DNA from 4 places in the Kitasatospora sp. NPDC018619 genome. Region 1 is predicted to be linked to each of the others. Evidence: riboswitches for the same ligand, from Rfam matches in the RefSeq annotation. Region 1 holds a riboswitch; each other region holds the start of a gene.

Region 1 (4,203 bases):
AAGCCGGGCAGCTTGCCGGTGATGTCGGCGGCCTTCCGGTAGTAGTAGCCGACCTGCTTGGTGCCCCGGTAGTCCCCGTACTCGGGGTTGTTGCGCTCGTTGTGCGCCTCGACGTGCTGGCCGATCACCGTGCCGCCGCTCTGCCCGGTGCGGGCCTGGGCCTCCAGGTCGGCGAGGAACTGCTGGACGGCGCGGGCGTTCGGCGAGGCCTGCGGATCCCGGGCGAGCAGGTCCCGGCCCACCTCCGGCGGCAGGGTGCGCCCGGGCAGGCCGACCGACACCGGGACCCTCGGGGGCTGTTCGCCGTCGGCCCGGCCGTCGTGGTCCAGCAGGACGACCGCTCCCGCCGCGACGACGGCCCCGGCCGCGGCCAGGACGGCGGTCTTGCCGCGCAGGGCTCTGGGCAGGGCCACGGACCGCTCCTCCGGTTGCTCGCCGGCGCCGCCCCCCACGGACGCAACCGGAACACACATGCGAAATGACTGTCCCGAGAGCCTGCCACACTCCCCCGGCCCCCGCGAGCGGTCGGCCGGGGCGCCGGGGTGTCACAGCAGGTCAGCCCGCCGGCGGCGGGGCGTCGTCGCCGGTCAGCCCGCCGACGCCGGCGGGGTGCCCTGGACTCCGGGCGCGGCCGAGGAAGCGGCCTTGGCGCGCTTCAGCAGCTGCCCCTTCACGTGCTCGGCGAAGCCGGAGGCCGCCGCGGTCGCCGTGGCGTCCGGGGCGTTGCCGCCCTTCGCCGAGCCCTCGACCGTGAAGTAGCCGTACCGGCCCAGGCTGTTGTGCGTCCCGGTGCAGCCGGCGGCGGCGCAGAAGGCCGGGGAGCCGGCCGCGGGCGCGCCCTTGAGCTGCCCGGCGAAGTTCTTCAGCGCCGTCTCGGCCTGGATGCGGTGGTCGAACACCGCCACCCCGACGGTGACGGCGCTCTCGCCGGAGACGTACGTCGCCCGGAGCACCTGCTGGCACCCCTGGTCGCCGAGGACCTTGCCCAGACCGCCGGTCGTGGAGTTCCCGTCCCAGCAGGGCGAGTCCAGCGTCACGACGGTCCGGTTCCAGGTGGCGCCGTTGATCGTCACCTGGAGCGCGGAGAACAGCGCTCCCGCGTCCTGCGGAGCCGGGTCGGTGGCGGCCTCCCAGATCGGCTTCGACGGGTCGTCCGGCGTGCCGGAGGCGCTCGGGGACGCGACCGGCCCGGTGGTCTTGGCGGCCACCGGGGAGCCGTCGTCCTTCTTGCCCTTGAACAGCAGCACACCGCCGGCGACCAGGCCGCCGACGACGGCGACGGCGGCCACCACGCCGACGGCCTTCAGCCGGCGGCGGCGCTTGGCGTCGGCCTCGTTGCGGTCCGCCAGCGCGTCCCAGTCCGGCTCGACCCGCTGCGGCGGGACCGGCTGGTGGGGCTGCTGCTGGAGGTGCCACTGGGGCTGCCCGACCGGCTGCGGGTGCGGCTGCGGCTGCCCGACCGGTGGCACGGGCTGCGGTGCGGGCGGAACCGGCTGCGGCGGGGGCGGGACCGGCTGCGGCATCGGCGGAACGGGCTGGGCGACCGGCTGCGCCGCCGGCACGACCGGCCCGTAGGAGGCGGGCGGCGGCCCGAAACCCCCGCTCGGCGGCGGTACCGGCCCAGGTACCACCGGCTGCTGATTCTGTGCGCCCCCCGGCCCGGCGGGAGGCGTTCCCTGCGGCCCGTGGCCGGGGACGCCGGTTCCGTCGCTCATGCGCCCAGATCGTAGGGCATCACCGCGACGGCCGGTCCTCCCGGTGACCATTCCGTATCGAAACCAGGACTCCGCCGCCCCGGCCCCGGGCCTTTCGAAGGCCTCCGGGCGCCACGTTCCCGGTACGGCCGGTCATCGCCCCGACACGCGACGCCGTACTACATCTGGGGTCGCTTCAGGGAGACACCACTACATGTATGCTCGCTTCTGCTGTCGATGCAGGGGAACCCGGTGCGAATCCGGGACTGCCCCGCAGCGGTGTGCGGGCGGCTGGAGCAGCCGTACCCCGCGAGTCCGAGTACCTGCCGACGGTGTGCGCCACGGCCCTCCCGCAGAGGCCGCGCCGGCACGAGCAGTACCCCTCCGGGCCTCGCGGGCGGGCCGGGGAGTCACCGTCGCGCGACGCCGTCTGCGTTCGTGCCGTGCTCCCCTGCCCCGATCGGCCCGGTGCCCCCGATCACCGCCGCCGATCGCCGCCAGGAGAGAGCGCCTTGACCACCGCCGCCTCAGCCACCCTGCCCGCCCAGGGCTCCGGTACCGCCTTCACCGACCCGACGGTCTCCGACCCCGGCGGCGCCCTGCTGCGGCTGCTCACCGACCGCAGCTCCGACCTCACCGAGGTCGACCCCGGCCATGTCGCCGCCGCCGCGCTGCGCGGCCGTCACGCCGGCTCGGACTTCGCCGAACTGCGCGGGCTGGCCGTGGACGCCGCCGCGTCGATGATCGCCGAGGACCCCCAGTACTCGAAGCTGGCCGCCCGCCTGCTCGCCCTGGAGATCGTCGACGAGGCGAACAGCCAGGGCTCGGTGTCCTTCTCCGCCTCGATCGCCGTCGGCCACGCCGAGGGCCTGATCGGCGACACCACCGCCGCCTTCGTCGCCAAGCACGCCGCCGCCCTGGACGCGCTGGTCGACACCGAGGGCGACGACCGCTTCGAGTACTTCGGCCTGCGCACCGTGCAGTCCCGCTACCTGCTGCGCCACCCGATCACCCGCAAGGTGATCGAGACCCCGCAGCACTTCCTGCTCCGCGTCGCCTGCGGCCTGGCGGTCGGCGACAGCGAGCAGTCGGTGCGCGAGGTGGCCGAGCTGTACGGCCTGATGAGCCGCCTGGAGTACCTGACCTCCTCTCCGACGCTCTTCAACTCCGGTACCCGCCACCCGCAGATGTCGAGCTGCTACCTGCTCGACTCGCCGCTGGACAACCTGGACTCGATCTACAACCGCTACGCGCAGATCGCCCGGCTGTCCAAGCACGCCGGCGGCATCGGCCTGTCCTACTCGCGCATCCGCTCGCGCGGCAGCCTGATCCGCGGCACCAACGGCAAGTCCAACGGCATCGTGCCGTTCCTGCGCACCCTCGACTCCTCCGTCGCCGCCGTCAACCAGGGCGGCCGCCGCAAGGGCGCGGCCTGCGTCTACCTGGAGACCTGGCACGCCGACATCGAGGAGTTCCTGGAGCTGCGCGACAACACCGGCGAGGAGGCGCGCCGCACCCACAACCTCAACCTGGCGCACTGGATCCCGGACGAGTTCATGCGCCGGGTCAACGCCGACCAGGACTGGTCGCTGTTCTCCCCGGCCGACGTGCCGGAGCTGGTCGACCTGTGGGGCGCCGAGTTCGACGAGGCCTACCGCAAGGCCGAGCTGGCCGGCAAGGCCGTGCGCACCATCCCGGCGCAGACCCTGTACGCCCGCATGATGCGCACCCTGGCGCAGACCGGCAACGGCTGGATGACCTTCAAGGACGCCTCCAACCGCGCCGCCAACCAGACCGCGCTGCCGGGCCGCACCGTGCACTCGTCCAACCTGTGCACGGAGATCCTGGAGGTCACGGACGACTCCGAGACCGCCGTCTGCAACCTGGGCTCGGTCAACCTCGGCGCCCACGTGGCCGCGGGCGCGTCGGCCTCCGACCTCCTCGGCGCGATGGACTGGGAGCGGCTGGACGCCACCGTCCGCACCGCCGTGACGTTCCTCGACCGCGTGGTGGACATCAACTTCTACCCGACCACCGAGGCGGGCACCTCCAACTCCCGCTGGCGGCCGGTGGGCCTGGGCGTGATGGGCCTCCAGGACGTCTTCTTCAAGCTGCGGATCGACTTCGACTCCCCCGAGGCCGCCCGGCTGTCCACCCTCATCGCCGAGCGCATCATGCTCACCGCGTACGAGCGCTCCGCCGACCTGGCCGAGCAGCTCGGCCGCCACGAGGCGTACGGCGAGACCCGCGCCGCGCGCGGCGAGCTGCACATCGACCACTTCCCGTCGGCCGCCCCGCAGTGGGCCGAGAAGTGGGACGCGCTGCGCGCCCGGATCGCCGAGACCGGCCTGCGCAACTCGCTGCTGCTGGCCATCGCGCCGACCGCGACCATCGCGTCCATCGCCGGCGTGTACGAGTGCATCGAGCCGCAGGTGTCCAACCTGTTCAAGCGCGAGACGCTGTCCGGCGAGTTCCTCCAGGTCAACCCGTACCTGGTGCGCGAGCTCAA
Region 2 (4,203 bases), on a different contig from region 1:
CCCAGCCGGTCCAGCCGGGCCTCGCGCGCGGCGGCGAAGGAGGTGTCCGGCGCGGGGACGAACGCCCGGCCCGACAACCCGGCGACCTCGCGCAGGAGTTCGCGGCGGAACCCGTCGTTCTCCAGCACGCCGTGCCAGGTGGTGCCCCAGACCGAGCCGACCCGGCAGCCGTCCAGGCCCTGCCCGCGGCCGTCGGAGACGAACGGCTCCCCGCCCTCGACCGCGACCACCCCGTGGTGGATCTCGTAGCCCTCGACCCGCTGCCCGTACGCCTCGCCGACCGGCCGCGCCAGCACCTTCCCGGCGCCGAACCGCACGTGCGTCGGCAGCAGCCCGAGGCCCTCGACGGCGCCCGCCTTCGACTCGACCTCGTCCACGATCGAGTGCGCGAGCATCTGGTAGCCGCCGCAGACGCCGAGGACCGGCAGCCCGGCCGCGGCCCGCGCCGCGAGCGCCGGCGCCAGGCCGCGCTCGCGCAGCCAGGCGAGGTCGGCGACGGTGGCCCGGGTGCCGGGCAGCACCACCAGGTCGGCGTCGGCCAGCTCCTCGGGCCTGGTCGCCCAGCGCACCAGCACGCCCGGCTCCTGGGCGAGCGCGTCCACGTCGGTGAAGTTGGACAGGCGGGGGAAGCGCACCACGGCCACCCGCAGCACGTCCGCGCCGAGCGGCCCGGGCCCGTCCGCCCGGTCCACCACCGTGGACAGGTCCAGCGAGTCCTCGGCGTCCAGCCAGAGCCCGGGCAGCATCGGCAGGGTGCCCAGCACCGGACGGCCGGTCAGCCCGTGCAGCATCTCCAGGCCGGGCGCCAGCAGCCGTGCGTCGCCGCGGAACTTGTTGACGAACCAGCCCGCCACGTGCCGCTGGTCCTCGGCGGACAGCAGCGCCAGCGTCCCGTACATCGCCGCGAAGACCCCGCCGCGGTCGATGTCCCCGACCACCACCACCGGCAGGGCGGCGGCCGTGGCCAGGCCCATGTTGGCGATGTCGCGGTCGCGCAGGTTGATCTCGGCGGGCGAGCCCGCGCCCTCGCAGACCACCACGTCGTAGCGGCGGCGCAGGTCCGCCAGGCACTCCAGGGCGCGCTCCAGCAGGACGGGCTTGCGCTCGCGGTAGTCCAGCGCGCCCACCTCGGCCACCGGGCGGCCGAGCAGCACCACCTGGCTGCGGCCGTCCGCGCCCGGCTTCAGCAGCACCGGGTTCATCGCGGCCTCCGGCTCCACCCGGGCCGCCTGCGCCTGCATCGCCTGGGCGCGGCCGATCTCCGCGCCGTCGGCGGTGACGAAGGAGTTGAGCGACATGTTCTGTGCCTTGAACGGCGCGACCCGCACGCCCCGGCGGGCGAGCCAGCGGCAGATGCCGGCCGTCACCACGCTCTTGCCCGCGTCCGAGGTCGTCCCCGCGACCAGCAGCGCGTTGCTCATGCCCGTCCCCTCTTCCCCAGCAGTGCCCGCAGCAGGACGTGCCCCGCGACCGTCGTACCCAGCGCCAGCGCGCCCACCCGCCGGGAGAGCGCGCAGGCCCGCTCGATGTCGTCCACCGTCACCGGCCGCAGCTCCGCGCCCAGCACGGGCCGGTCCTCCACCCGGTCGCCGTACCGCAGCCGCCCGCCCAGCCGGACGCCCACCGCGCCGGCGAAGGCCGCCTCGGCCTGGCCGGCGTTCGGGCTCGGGTGCGCGGAGCCGTCGCGCCGCCAGACCCGCCAGGCCGTCCGGGGCTCGGGCGCGGCGGCCACCGTCAGCAGCGCCGTCAGCCGGGCGCCCGGCCAGCCCGCCAGGTCGTCCAGCCGGGCCGAGGCCCAGCCGAACCGGGCGTAGCGGGGCGAGCGGTGGCCCACCATGGCGTCCAGGGTGTTCACGGCGCGGAAGGCCAGCAGGCCGGGGGTGCCGGCCAGGGCGCCCCAGACCAGCGCGTTCACGACGGCGTCGGCGGTGTTCTCGGCGACCGACTCGACCACCGCCCGGGCGATCTGCGGCCCGTCCAGCGCGCTCGGGTCCCGCCCGCACAGGTGCGGCAGGCGGTCCCGGGCGGCCGCGAGGTCCCCGGCGGCCAGCGAGCGGCCGACGGCACGCGCCTCCCGGGTCAGCGAGGTGCCGCCGAGCACCGTCCAGGTCGCGGCCGCGGCCAGCGCGGCCCGGCCCAGGGGGCGGCGGCCCACCGTGCGGTCCAGGGCGAGCGCGCCCGCCGCGACCGCGCCCACGCACAGCGCGGTGTACCCGGCCCCGGCGGCGCGGTCGTCGCGCCACAGCCGCTGCTCCAGGCGGGTCGCGGCGCTGCCGAAGACGGCCACCGGGTGGCCCCGTCGGGGGTCGGCGAAGCGGGCGTCGGCGGCGTGGCCCGCGACGGCGCCGAGCGCGAACGCGGCGGCGCGGGCCAGCGGGTGCGGGGCGGGGGAGGGCGTGCGCGCGGTCATCGGCCGCACGGCGGACGGCAGCTCGGAGTCCGGCGGGGCGGGGCAGCCTGCATCGCGTGCGTGTCCTCACTCAGGGTCCGCGCCCTGGCTCGACGTGACGGGGGCGAGAGTCTCCTGGCTTCCGGGTCGAACGCACACCCGGAGCCTTCCAGCGGCCGTCGACGGCCGCCGTGGCGATGTTCCGAGCGTGCTCCCCGGTGACAGTGGCGGGACCGCGCCGGACTTCCACCGGCTTCCTCTCCATGCCTCCGTTTGGCCCCAGGATCCCATCACGGGCCCGAACCGGGAGTCAACCGAGGTCACGGAGGGGTTGGTCACACGCGGGCGCCGGCGGCGCCGGCACTCCCGCCCACCGCTCCTGGCGCTCCCTCAGCACCGTGCCGGGCATCCTCTCGGCACCGCCCCGGCATCCCCCCGGCGCCGCCGGGTAGCCGCCCGGGTGACCCGGACGGCCCAGTCCGGTGGCCGGGCGGGCCGGGCGCCGGTGGACTGGTGCTCGAACACCGTCCGGTCCGTGCACAACGGATCCGTGAGCAACAGAGCGGGGAGCGAGATGCGTTGGGGAACCGCCGCCGTCGTGGCGGCCGCCGCGGTCGGGGCCGCCGCGCTGGTGGTGGGCCGCCGGGCCTCCGAGCGGATGGTCCGTCCGGAGGCCGCCGTCCAGGAGTCCGGGCCGGTGCTGGTCCGCGGCCTGGCCCCCGGCCGGGTCACCTTCACCCGGGCCCCCGAGAGCCTGCGGCCCGGCCGCTGGGCGGTCGAGTGGGCGGACGGCGGGCACGCGGTGGTCGAGGAGGTCCTGGGCGGCGACGAGCAGGGCGTCACCCGCCGCCTGGTGCGCGCCGACCGCGGCACCCTCACCCCCGGCACCGAGGTCCGCTTCACCCCCCGGGTCCACCGCGGCAACCCGACCGAGGCGCTCGGCCTCGCCTTCGCCGAGACCGCCGCCGACGGCGAGCTGGGCCCGATGCCGGCCTGGCAGCTGGACGGCACGCGCGGGACCTGGGTCGTCCTGGTGCACGGCCCCGGAGCCGACCGCGAACAGGCCCTCCCGGTGCTCCCGGTCCTCGACCGGCTCGGCCTGCCCGCCCTGGTCGTCACCTACCGCGGCGACCACGGCGCCCCCGCCTCCCCGGACGGGCTCAGCCACTTCGGCGAGACCGAGTGGCGCGACGTCGAGGCGGCGGTACGACTGGCGCTCGACAGCGGCGCGGGCAAGGTGATCCTGTACGGCTGGTCCGTCGGCGCGACCGCCGTCCTGCAGACCGTGGCCCGCTCCGTCTGGGCGCCCGCCGTCCGCGGCCTGGTCCTCGACTCGCCCGTGCTCGACCTGTCGGCCTCCGCCCGCCGGGACGCCGCCCGGGCCGGCTTCCCGGGCGTCGCCGCCGAACTCGGCGCCCTCGCCGCCGAGGGCCGCACCGGCGTGGACCTCGCCGACTTCGGCCGCATCGCGGAGGGCACCGACCTGCGGGTGCCGACCCTGCTGCTGGCCGGGCGGGAGGACCGGATCGCGCCCTTCGGCACCGCCGAGAAACTGGCCGCCGCCCGCCGGGACGTGGTGAGCCTCCAGGCCTTCCCGGGCGCCGACCACGCGACCCTGTGGAACTCCGCCCCCGACCGCTACGCCGAACTCCTCCGGCGCTGGCTCACGCCGCTGTTGTAGCGGCGCACCGCCGGTGGCGGCCCCCCTCCCCGTGCGGGCATTTCCGGCCGGTCCGCGCGGGGCCGTGCCGTGCTTTCCCGGTGGCTTTCCGTCCGTGGACCGCCCGCGAAAGCCGGCCGCGAAGCCATCCGCG
Region 3 (4,203 bases), on a different contig from region 1:
ACGGCGGCCACCGGGGAGGTCCGCACGTCGCGCCGCCGGGCCAGCAGCGCGACCGCCACCAGCCCGAGCACCTCGGCCACGTCCAGCCCCACCCAGGCCACGCCCCAGCGCCGCACCGTGTACTCGCCCGCGCCCATGGTGACGGCGAGGTAGACGATCCAGGGGATCAACGCGGCTGCGCAGCAGAGCAGTACGGTCGCCGTCCGCCGCCCGGGCGTCGGCTTCTCTTGCGAGGGCATGTCCGTCCTTCGGTAGGTCTGTCGGGTCATCATGTCGGCCTGCTCCTCGCGCCGCGCGCGCGGGGTGCGTCGGCGGGGCGGCGCCCGGGCCGCGGGTCGGGCCGCGGGTCGGGCGGGGCCGTGATCCGGCCGAACCCGCCCGCCCGGGCGCGGGCTCCGGACGGACGGGCCGGGGGGGCCCCCCCGGGGGGGGGGGGCCCCCCCCCCCCCCCCCCGGGCGGCCCCCCCGGCGGCCGGGGCGCGGGCCTGAGCGCCGCCGGGGGGGGGCGGGGGGGGGGGGGGGGGGGGGGCCGCCCCCCCCCCCGGCGGGGGGGGGGGGGGGGGCGGGGGGGGGGGGGGGGCCCCCCCCGGGGGGGGGGCCCCCCCCGGCCCGGTCCTCCGCCGGGATCAGCCCTTCCGGGCCTTCCGGCTCACTTCACCGGCGCGGTGGCGGGCAGGTACGACAGGAAGTCGTGGGCACCGCTCGCGTCGGTCCCGTTCCCGGCGGCGAGCACCCGCCCGTCGACGGTGGGGACCAGCGCGGTGACGGTCGGCGTCGTCGTCAGCGGACCGGCGTACGGCTCCCAGGCCTGGCCGTTCCAGCGCAGCACCCCCTCGTTCGCGGTGTGCGAGACGGCCGCGAACACCTCGGTGCCGCGGTACACGAGCCCGTTGAGGTAGCTGTACCAGCCGTCGGCCGAGACGGTCACCGGCAGGACGCTCCTGGTCCAGGCCGCGCCGTCCCAGTGCAGGGCCACGATGCGGTCCGGCTGGGTCCGGGTGGTCAGGTCGGTCTCCCGGCCGCCGACGAAGACCTCGCCGCCGCGGCTGACCACCCGGGTGTTCGTCAGGCTCCGCGGCGAGGAGTCCGGCACGGCCACCTGCGACCACGCGGTGCCGTCCCAGTGCGCCAGGTAGGGCTGGCAGCGGTCGTTGCCGGTGTCCCTGCACTGCTCGCCGGAGGCCCAGACGTCGTTCTCCGCCGCGGCCGACACCGAGTTGAGGGTGGTGGTCCTCCCGGTCGGCGCCGGCAGCTTGCTGACCGTCCACCTGGTCCCGTTCCACCGGCCCACGGTGGCCGTGTCGGTGCGGTGGTCGTAGTTGGTGGTGGTGGTTCCGACGGACCACGCGCTGGTGGCCGACAGCGCCACCGCGTCCCGGGCGTCGTAGCCCGCCACCGCCGGGCTGGGGCTGCGGTCGACCCAGGCCGTCCCGTCCCAGTGGAAGGCCTGCGCGGCCGTCCCCGACCCGAGGAACCAGGTGTCGCCCGCGCCCGTCCCGGCGACGGTGGGCGTACCGGACAGCTGGGCGGGAAGCTTGAACTGGCTCCAGGTGGTGCCCTTCAGCTGCCACGTCTGCCCGCAGGTCCACGACTCGCCGGACATCGAGCAGTCCCACTGGGTGCTCGCGAACACCGTGTCGGTGCCGACCGCGGCCATCTTCGTGATGCTCCCCTTGGGCGCCAGGGGCAGCTGGCCCCACCCCGAGGCGTCCGTCGCGGCCACCGCCGGCCCGACACCCAGGGACAGCGCGGCTCCGAGCGCCACCGCCGTGGTGGCCAGGGCGCGGTTGATACTCGTGTGTCGATTCATGCCCCGACACCACCGCCCGCCGCTATATTTTCTCCATACCCCCGCCCGGTCGGCGACCCGGATCCCCTCGAACTCCGGCTCCGGCGGCAGGAGTTGGCAAGCCCCGGCCCGCATCGCCCGACCGGCCCGCCCGCGCGCCCCGATCCGACGGCTCCGCCCCCGGACCCACCCGGCCCCGACCACCCGGCGGGCACCGGGCCCCGGCCGTCCCGCCGCCGACCGGCGCAGCGTCCGACCGGTCGCCCCCACCAGGTGGCCGGTACCGGTCCTGACCGCGCCTGGTACCTTTCGATCGCCGTGGTGTTCGGGAAACCGGTCGGAGTCCGGTGCGGCCCTCGCCACTGTTGCCGCGGAGTACCGCGGCCCTCGCTGACCGGCTCCCCCAGCGGTCAGGGCCACTGGGCGGGCTGGAACAGCCGCCCGGGAAGGTCGGTCGCGGCGCGTCGATGCGGAAGCCAGGAGACCGGCCACGGCGCGCCATGTTCCACGAGGGTCTTGGAGAACACGTGCCCAGCGCTCTGCCGTACCCGTTTCCACCCCTGTGCACCGTTCGCCCCGGAGGTCCGGTACGGGCCGGCCGGGCGCTCGCGGTCCTCCTGCTCACCGGTGTGCTCGGAGCCTGTGCGGGCGCCCCCGCGCCCCTCGCGTCCGGCGGGCCGACGGGCGGTGCCGCGCCGGTCAGCCTGGACAACTGCGGGACGACCGTGACGGTCGGCGCGCCGCCCGACCGGCTGGTGACGCTCAACCAGGGGGCGACGGAGGTGGCGCTGGCCCTCGGGCTGGAGGCCCGCATGGCCGGCACCGCCTACCTCGACGACGCCGTCCCGGAGAAGTGGCAGGCGGCCTACGACTCCGTCCCGGTGCTCTCCAGGGACTACCCGACGAAGGAGAAGCTCCTCGCGGCCCGCCCCGACTTCCTGTACGCCTCCTACTCCAGCGCGTTCACCGGCAAGGTCGCGGGCACCCGTGAGGAGCTGCGCGGCCAGGGCATCGCGTCCTACCTGTCCCCGTTCGGCTGCTCGGACAGAAGCCTGGTGCCACCGACGACCTGGTCGGCGGTGTGGGGCGAACTGGACGACGTCGCCCGGGCCTTCGGAGTCCCGGAGCGGGCCGCCGCGATCCGGCGGGAGCAGGAGCAGCAGCTGGCCGGGCTCACGGCGACGGCCGCGGGCAGGGGCCTGAAGGTCCTGTGGTTCGACTCGGACACCAGGGCGCCGTTCGTCGGCGCGGGCCACGGCGGCCCGCAGCTCGTGCTCGACGCCGTGGGGGCCCGCAACGTCTTCGGGGACCTGCCGGGCGGCTGGCAGAACGTGAGCTGGGAGAAGGTCGTCGCGGCGGACCCGGACGCGATCGTGCTCGCGGACGCCGGCTGGGACACCGCCCAGTCCAAGATCGAGTACCTGGAGCACGACCCGGTGCTGAGCGGGCTCACCGCCGTGCGGCGCAAGGCCTTCGTGGTGGTGCCGTTCTCGGAGTCGACCCCGGGCGTGCTGCTCGCCGATGGAGCCGCCCGGGTGTCCGCGGGGCTCGGCCGACTGCGGCCGGCCTCATGACCGCCGCACCCCGCCCGGCCCTGCGCTCCCGTGGTCCGGGCCTGCGGCCTCCCGACCCTGCGCCACGGCCTCCCGGTCCGGGCCTGCGGCGCCGCGGTCCGGGCCGCGCGACGGCGGCCCTGGCCGTCGGGGCGGCCCTGCTGCTGGCCACCGTGCTCCTCGGCCTCACCGTGGGCTCGCACCCCGAACCCGTCCGGACGGTGATCGACGTCGTGGCGCGCCGCCTCGGCCTGGGCGACCCGCAGGTCACCCTGCTGGACGACCGGATCGTCTGGCAGTTGCGGCTGCCCCGGGTCCTGGGCGCGGCGGCCACCGGCGCCGGCCTCGCGGTCTGCGGTGCGGTGCTGCAGACGCTGACCGGGAACGACCTGGCCGATCCCTTCCTGCTCGGGATCTCGGACGGCGCGGCCGCCGGGGCGGTCACCGTGATCGTCCTCGGCGTCGGCGTGTCCGGCGCCGTGGGCACCGGCGCGGTCTCGACGGCGGCCTTCGCCGGTGCGCTGCTCGCCGCCGTCGTCGTCCTGGTGCTGGCCGGTGCCCGCGGCCGGTCGCTGCCGACCGCCCGGACGGTGCTCGCCGGCATCGCGGTGGGTCAGGCCTGCGGGGCGTACACCTCCTTCGTCGTGCTGGTCCTCGGGGACCGCGACGCCGCGCGCGGGGTCATGGAGTGGACGCTGGGCTCGGTCGCCGGCGTGCGCTGGCCCACCGCCGTCTTCCTGGTCGCGGTCGCGCTGGCCGGTGTCACGGTGCTGGCCGCCTCGGCCCGCGACCTGGACGCCTTCGCCTTCGGGGAGACGGCCGCCCGCTCCCTCGGCGTCCACGTCGAGCGCACCCGCTGGG
Region 4 (4,203 bases), on a different contig from region 1:
CTTCACCTACGTGACCCGCAAGAACCGCCGCAACGCCCCGGACCGGATGGTCCTGCGCAAGTACGACCCGGTCGCCGGCCGGCACGTCGACTTCCGCGAGGAGCGCTGAGCCCCGGCCGCTCCGGCCCCCGCAGCCCGATCCGAGAGGAGCCCCTCATGAAGCCCGGAATCCACCCCGACTACCGCCCCGTCGTCTTCCGCGACAAGGTCGGCGGCCTCGCCTTCCTCACCCGCTCGACCGTCACCGGCGACCGCACCGTCGAGTGGGAGGACGGCCACACCTACCCGGTGGTCGACGTCGAGATCTCCTCGGCGAGCCACCCCTTCTACACCGGCCAGTCCCGGGTGCTGGACACCGCCGGACGGGTCGAGCAGTTCCGCCGCCGCTACGGCGACCGGCACTGACACCGCGGGACGGCGACCGCGCCCGCCCGGTTCCGGGCGGGCGCGGTCCCGGGTTCCGCCGTCCGCCGTGCGGACCGGCGGCCGCCCGGGTCACCGGCCCCCGGGCGTCCAGCGCTGCTCGACCCGGGCGAGCTTCCAGTACCCGACCGCGATCGCCCAGACCACCACGAACAGCCCGGCGATGGCGTAGCCGACGTTGTCCAGCGAGATGTCCGCGACGAACCCGGTGACCGGGTCGCTCAGGTCGAGCTTCTCGTGCAGCACCCCGACCAGCTCGATGGTGCCGATGACGAAGGCCACCGCGATCGACAGGCCGGTGATGGTCAGGTTGTAGTAGACCTTCCGGACCGGGTTGGCGAAGGCCCACTGGTACGCGACGTTCATGAACGTCCCGTCCAGGGTGTCGAACAGGCTCATCCCGGCCGCGAACAGCAGCGGCAGGCAGACGATCGCGTACCAGGGCAGCCCCGAGGCCGCGCCCGAGCCGGCCATCACCATCAGGGTGACCTCGGTCGCGGTGTCGAAGCCCAGCCCCAGCACCATGCCCACCGGGAACATCTGGCCCGGCCGGGTGATCGAGCGGGTCGCCCGGTTCAGCACCCGGGCCATGAAGCCGCGCGAGTCGAGGTGCGCCTCCAGCTCCTTCTCGTCGAACCGCCCGGCCCGCATCGAGCGGAACACCCTGAGGATGCCGAGCAGCGCCGCCAGGTTGAGCGCGCCGATCAGGTAGAGGAAGACCCCGGAGGTGGTCGTGCCGACCACGCCCAGCCACTTGTGGGTGGTCGACTCGTCGTCCATCAGGGTGTTCGCCAGCTGCGCGCCGCCCGCCACCAGGGCGGCCATCAGCACCACCATCGAGGAGTGCCCGAGGGCGAACCAGAAGCCCACCGAGACCGGCCGCCTGCCGTCCGCCATCAGCTTGCGGGTGGTGTTGTCGATCACCGCGATGTGGTCGGCGTCGAAGGCGTGCCGCATGCCGAGGGTGTACGCGGTGACGCCCAGGCCCACCCCGAAGACCTGGGTGCCGACGGCGTACCGCTCGGGTGCGACCAGGAAGACCAGCGTGCCGAAGGCCACGACGTGCATGGCGGCGATCACGGCCATCAGCCCGGCCGTGCGGACGGTGTCCTCGCGCCGCCACCTGAAGGCGGGCAGCACGGAAGGGGCCGCCTGCGGACCGGCGGCAACGGTTTCGGGCAGGGTCATCTGCGTCACGCTCCAGCACCTCGTGGAAAACCTCGTGAGATGCCGTGGCCGGTCTCCTGGCTGACGGGACGCCCGTACCCGCCTTCCCAGGCGCGCGAGGCGCCCAGTGGCTCCGTGGGTACGGACGACGTTCCCCCGCGGACGGGGGAACGACCCGATCACAGTGGCGAGGGCCGCTCCGGGCTGGGACCCCTGAGGGTCCGTCACCGGTCTTCCCGAGCACCACGGCGGGCAACACCGTAGGGGCCCGTCCCCACGGGTGCAAGGCTGCGCACCTGCGCAGGTGTCCAGGATCACAGGCCGCCGCCTGCGAGAATCTCCGCATGCATCTCGTACCGGCCGACCGCGCGGGCCACCGCACCATCGACGGACACCGGGTCTGCGAGGCCATCGCCGCGATCGGCGATCCCGCGCACGTCCGGTCCTGGTCCGAGCGGTTCTCCCTGCTCGCCGACCCCGGGCGGCTCGCCCTGCTGCTCGCCCTCCACCGGGCCGGCCCCCTCGCCGTCAGCGACCTCGCGGTCGCCGCCGGCATGCGCGACCCCGCCGTCTCCCAGGCCCTGCGGCTGCTCCGCACGGCCGGCGTGGTCACCGGTGACCGGGACGGACGAGTGGTGCGCTACCGGCTCGTGGACGAGGCCATGCGCCCCCTCCTCGACGAGTGTGCCGCCGCCGAGCACCACGAGCCCTCCGCCGCCGCGGGCTGACCCGCCGAAACCCCGGCCGGGAGCGCGGCCGGCCGTTACGATCATGGTGTGCTGAACCGCCTCCGCCGCAGGCCTCGGCCGTGGCCCGACGACTCGCGTTGGGACACCCGGCCGGTCAGGGCACGCGTCCTGGCCGTCACCCGCACACTCACCTCGGCGACCCGCGTGCTCGACGTGCTCGCCCTCCTGCGCGGCCAGGACGGCATCAGGTTCTACGTCACCGTCAATCCCGGTTCGGCGTTCGCCTCCGGGCTCGACGACCACCTCCACGCGATCCCCGGCAACGTCACCGTCATGCCCTGGGACGAGGCCGTCCAGCACGAGTTCGACCTGGCGGTCGCCTGCTCGGTCCACGCGTCCATGCACCGGTTGCGCGCGCCGCTCGTCGTCCTCCCGCACGGCGCCGGCTACAACCGCCTGGTGGCCGAGTCCACCGGGGACGCGGTGAGCGCCGCAGGCCTGTCCCGGAAGGAGCTCACCCACCGCGGGCGGGTCTTCCCCGCCGTCATCGGCGTCACCCACCCGGAGCAGTGCGACCGCCTCGCGGGCGTCCTGCCCGAGGCCCTGCCGCGCACCCGCGAAGTCGGCGACCTCTGCTTCGACCGGATGCTCGACAGCGCCGACGCACGGGACCGCTACCGCCGGCGGCTGGGCGCCGTCGACAAGCGGCGGCTCGTGGTGGTCAACTCCACCTGGAGCAAGCACTCGCTGCTCGCCCGGGCGCTCGACCTGCCGATCCGACTGGTCGGCCAGCTCCCCTGCGACGAGTACACCGTCGCCGTCATCCTGCACCCCAACATCTGGGAGAAGCACGACCCGCAGGCCCTGCTGGCCGAGGCCACCCGCTCCGGCCTGCGGCTCATCCCGCCGCACCGCGGCTGGCAGGCCACCGTGGTGGCGGCCGACTACATGATCGGCGACCACGGCTCGGTCTCCTTCTACGGCGCCGCACTGGAACGCCCGACCGTCCTCGTCGCCACCGGCGCCGGCGAGCTGGACCCGCGATCCCCCACCTACGCCTTCGGTCAGGCCGCGCCGGTGCTCGACCCGGACGGCGACCTCCTCGCCCAACTCGACAAGGTGCTGGCGTCCCACGACCCCGACGCCCTCCGTCCGATCACCGACCTCTCGCTCGGCATGCGCGGCCGGGCCGCCCAGGTGCTGACGGACATCCTGTACGACTTCCTGACCGGCGTGGACCGACCGGTCCGGGCCCCGGTCCTGCCGCCCTTCCCCGACCCCGTCCCGCTGCCCTTCGGGGCGCCCACGAGCTACGACGTGGAGGGCGAGTGCGACGGCACCGAGGTGAGCGTCCGCCGGTACCCGATCGTCGATCCGCAGCGCCACCGGCCCCGCGGACTCTACGCCGTGAGCGCGGAGGAACCCGTCTGGGACCTGAAGTCCGCGGCGGAGGCACTGGCCCGCACCACCGTCGACGCCGAGCGGCCCGCCGAGGACTGGCTCGCCGACACCGCCGCCGACCGCCCCGGAGCCACCGTGCTGGTGGCGGCCCTCGGCGACTCCCGCCACCTGGTCCGGCTGCCCGCCGGCCTGCTCCTGGAGGCGCACGCCGTGCGCCCCTGGGGCGGTGTCAAGCCGCCCCTCGACCCGCTCCTCCTCGGCGCGGCGCTCGCCCTGTGGCTCGCCGAGGGCGGGGCTCCGACCGGACTGCCCGACCACGGCCTCACCATCCGCACCGGAGGCCACCGCGTCGCGGTGGCCTTCACGGCACGGCCCGGCTAGGGCGTGTCTGACAATTCGCCGCGCACCCGGCGAGAATTGTCAGACACGCCCTAGTCCAGCTCCGCGATCCGCGCACGGCTGCGAGCGGCCAGGTCGTCGTCCCCGGTCTCCTCCGCCAGTGCCAGCAGCAGGCGGTGGGCCT

The links. A riboswitch is a leader RNA that binds a small molecule or an ion and turns the genes downstream of it on or off. The one in region 1 is predicted to bind cobalamin.
Region 2: another riboswitch for cobalamin. It lies ahead of ACH5AR_RS12980 (cobalamin biosynthesis protein); the one in region 1 lies ahead of ACH5AR_RS25870 (ribonucleoside-diphosphate reductase subunit alpha).
Region 3: another riboswitch for cobalamin. It lies ahead of ACH5AR_RS10605 (ABC transporter substrate-binding protein); the one in region 1 lies ahead of ACH5AR_RS25870 (ribonucleoside-diphosphate reductase subunit alpha).
Region 4: another riboswitch for cobalamin. It lies ahead of ACH5AR_RS18135 (HoxN/HupN/NixA family nickel/cobalt transporter); the one in region 1 lies ahead of ACH5AR_RS25870 (ribonucleoside-diphosphate reductase subunit alpha).

What each region holds. Positions count from the first base shown of each region.
Region 1 is NZ_JBISAI010000017.1:140,932-145,134, reverse strand. It holds gene ACH5AR_RS25880 (glycoside hydrolase family 26 protein) at 1-413, opposite strand, end outside; gene ACH5AR_RS25875 (hypothetical protein) at 588-1,469, opposite strand; cobalamin riboswitch at 1,896-2,040, shown strand; gene ACH5AR_RS25870 (ribonucleoside-diphosphate reductase subunit alpha) at 2,231-4,203, shown strand, end outside.
Region 2 is NZ_JBISAI010000007.1:75,416-79,618, reverse strand. It holds gene ACH5AR_RS12985 (cobyric acid synthase) at 1-1,421, opposite strand, end outside; gene ACH5AR_RS12980 (cobalamin biosynthesis protein) at 1,418-2,410, opposite strand; cobalamin riboswitch at 2,518-2,650, opposite strand; gene ACH5AR_RS12975 (alpha/beta hydrolase) at 2,964-4,070, shown strand.
Region 3 is NZ_JBISAI010000005.1:338,164-342,366, reverse strand. It holds gene ACH5AR_RS10615 (hypothetical protein) at 1-239, opposite strand, end outside; gene ACH5AR_RS10610 (hypothetical protein) at 650-1,810, opposite strand; cobalamin riboswitch at 2,092-2,297, shown strand; gene ACH5AR_RS10605 (ABC transporter substrate-binding protein) at 2,419-3,363, shown strand; gene ACH5AR_RS10600 (FecCD family ABC transporter permease) at 3,360-4,203, shown strand, end outside.
Region 4 is NZ_JBISAI010000010.1:166,087-170,289, forward strand. It holds gene rpmG (50S ribosomal protein L33) at 1-109, shown strand, start outside; gene ACH5AR_RS18130 (type B 50S ribosomal protein L31) at 157-405, shown strand; gene ACH5AR_RS18135 (HoxN/HupN/NixA family nickel/cobalt transporter) at 496-1,611, opposite strand; cobalamin riboswitch at 1,640-1,853, opposite strand; gene ACH5AR_RS18140 (ArsR/SmtB family transcription factor) at 1,935-2,318, shown strand; gene ACH5AR_RS18145 (hypothetical protein) at 2,367-4,061, shown strand; gene ACH5AR_RS18150 (AAA family ATPase) at 4,112-4,203, opposite strand, start outside.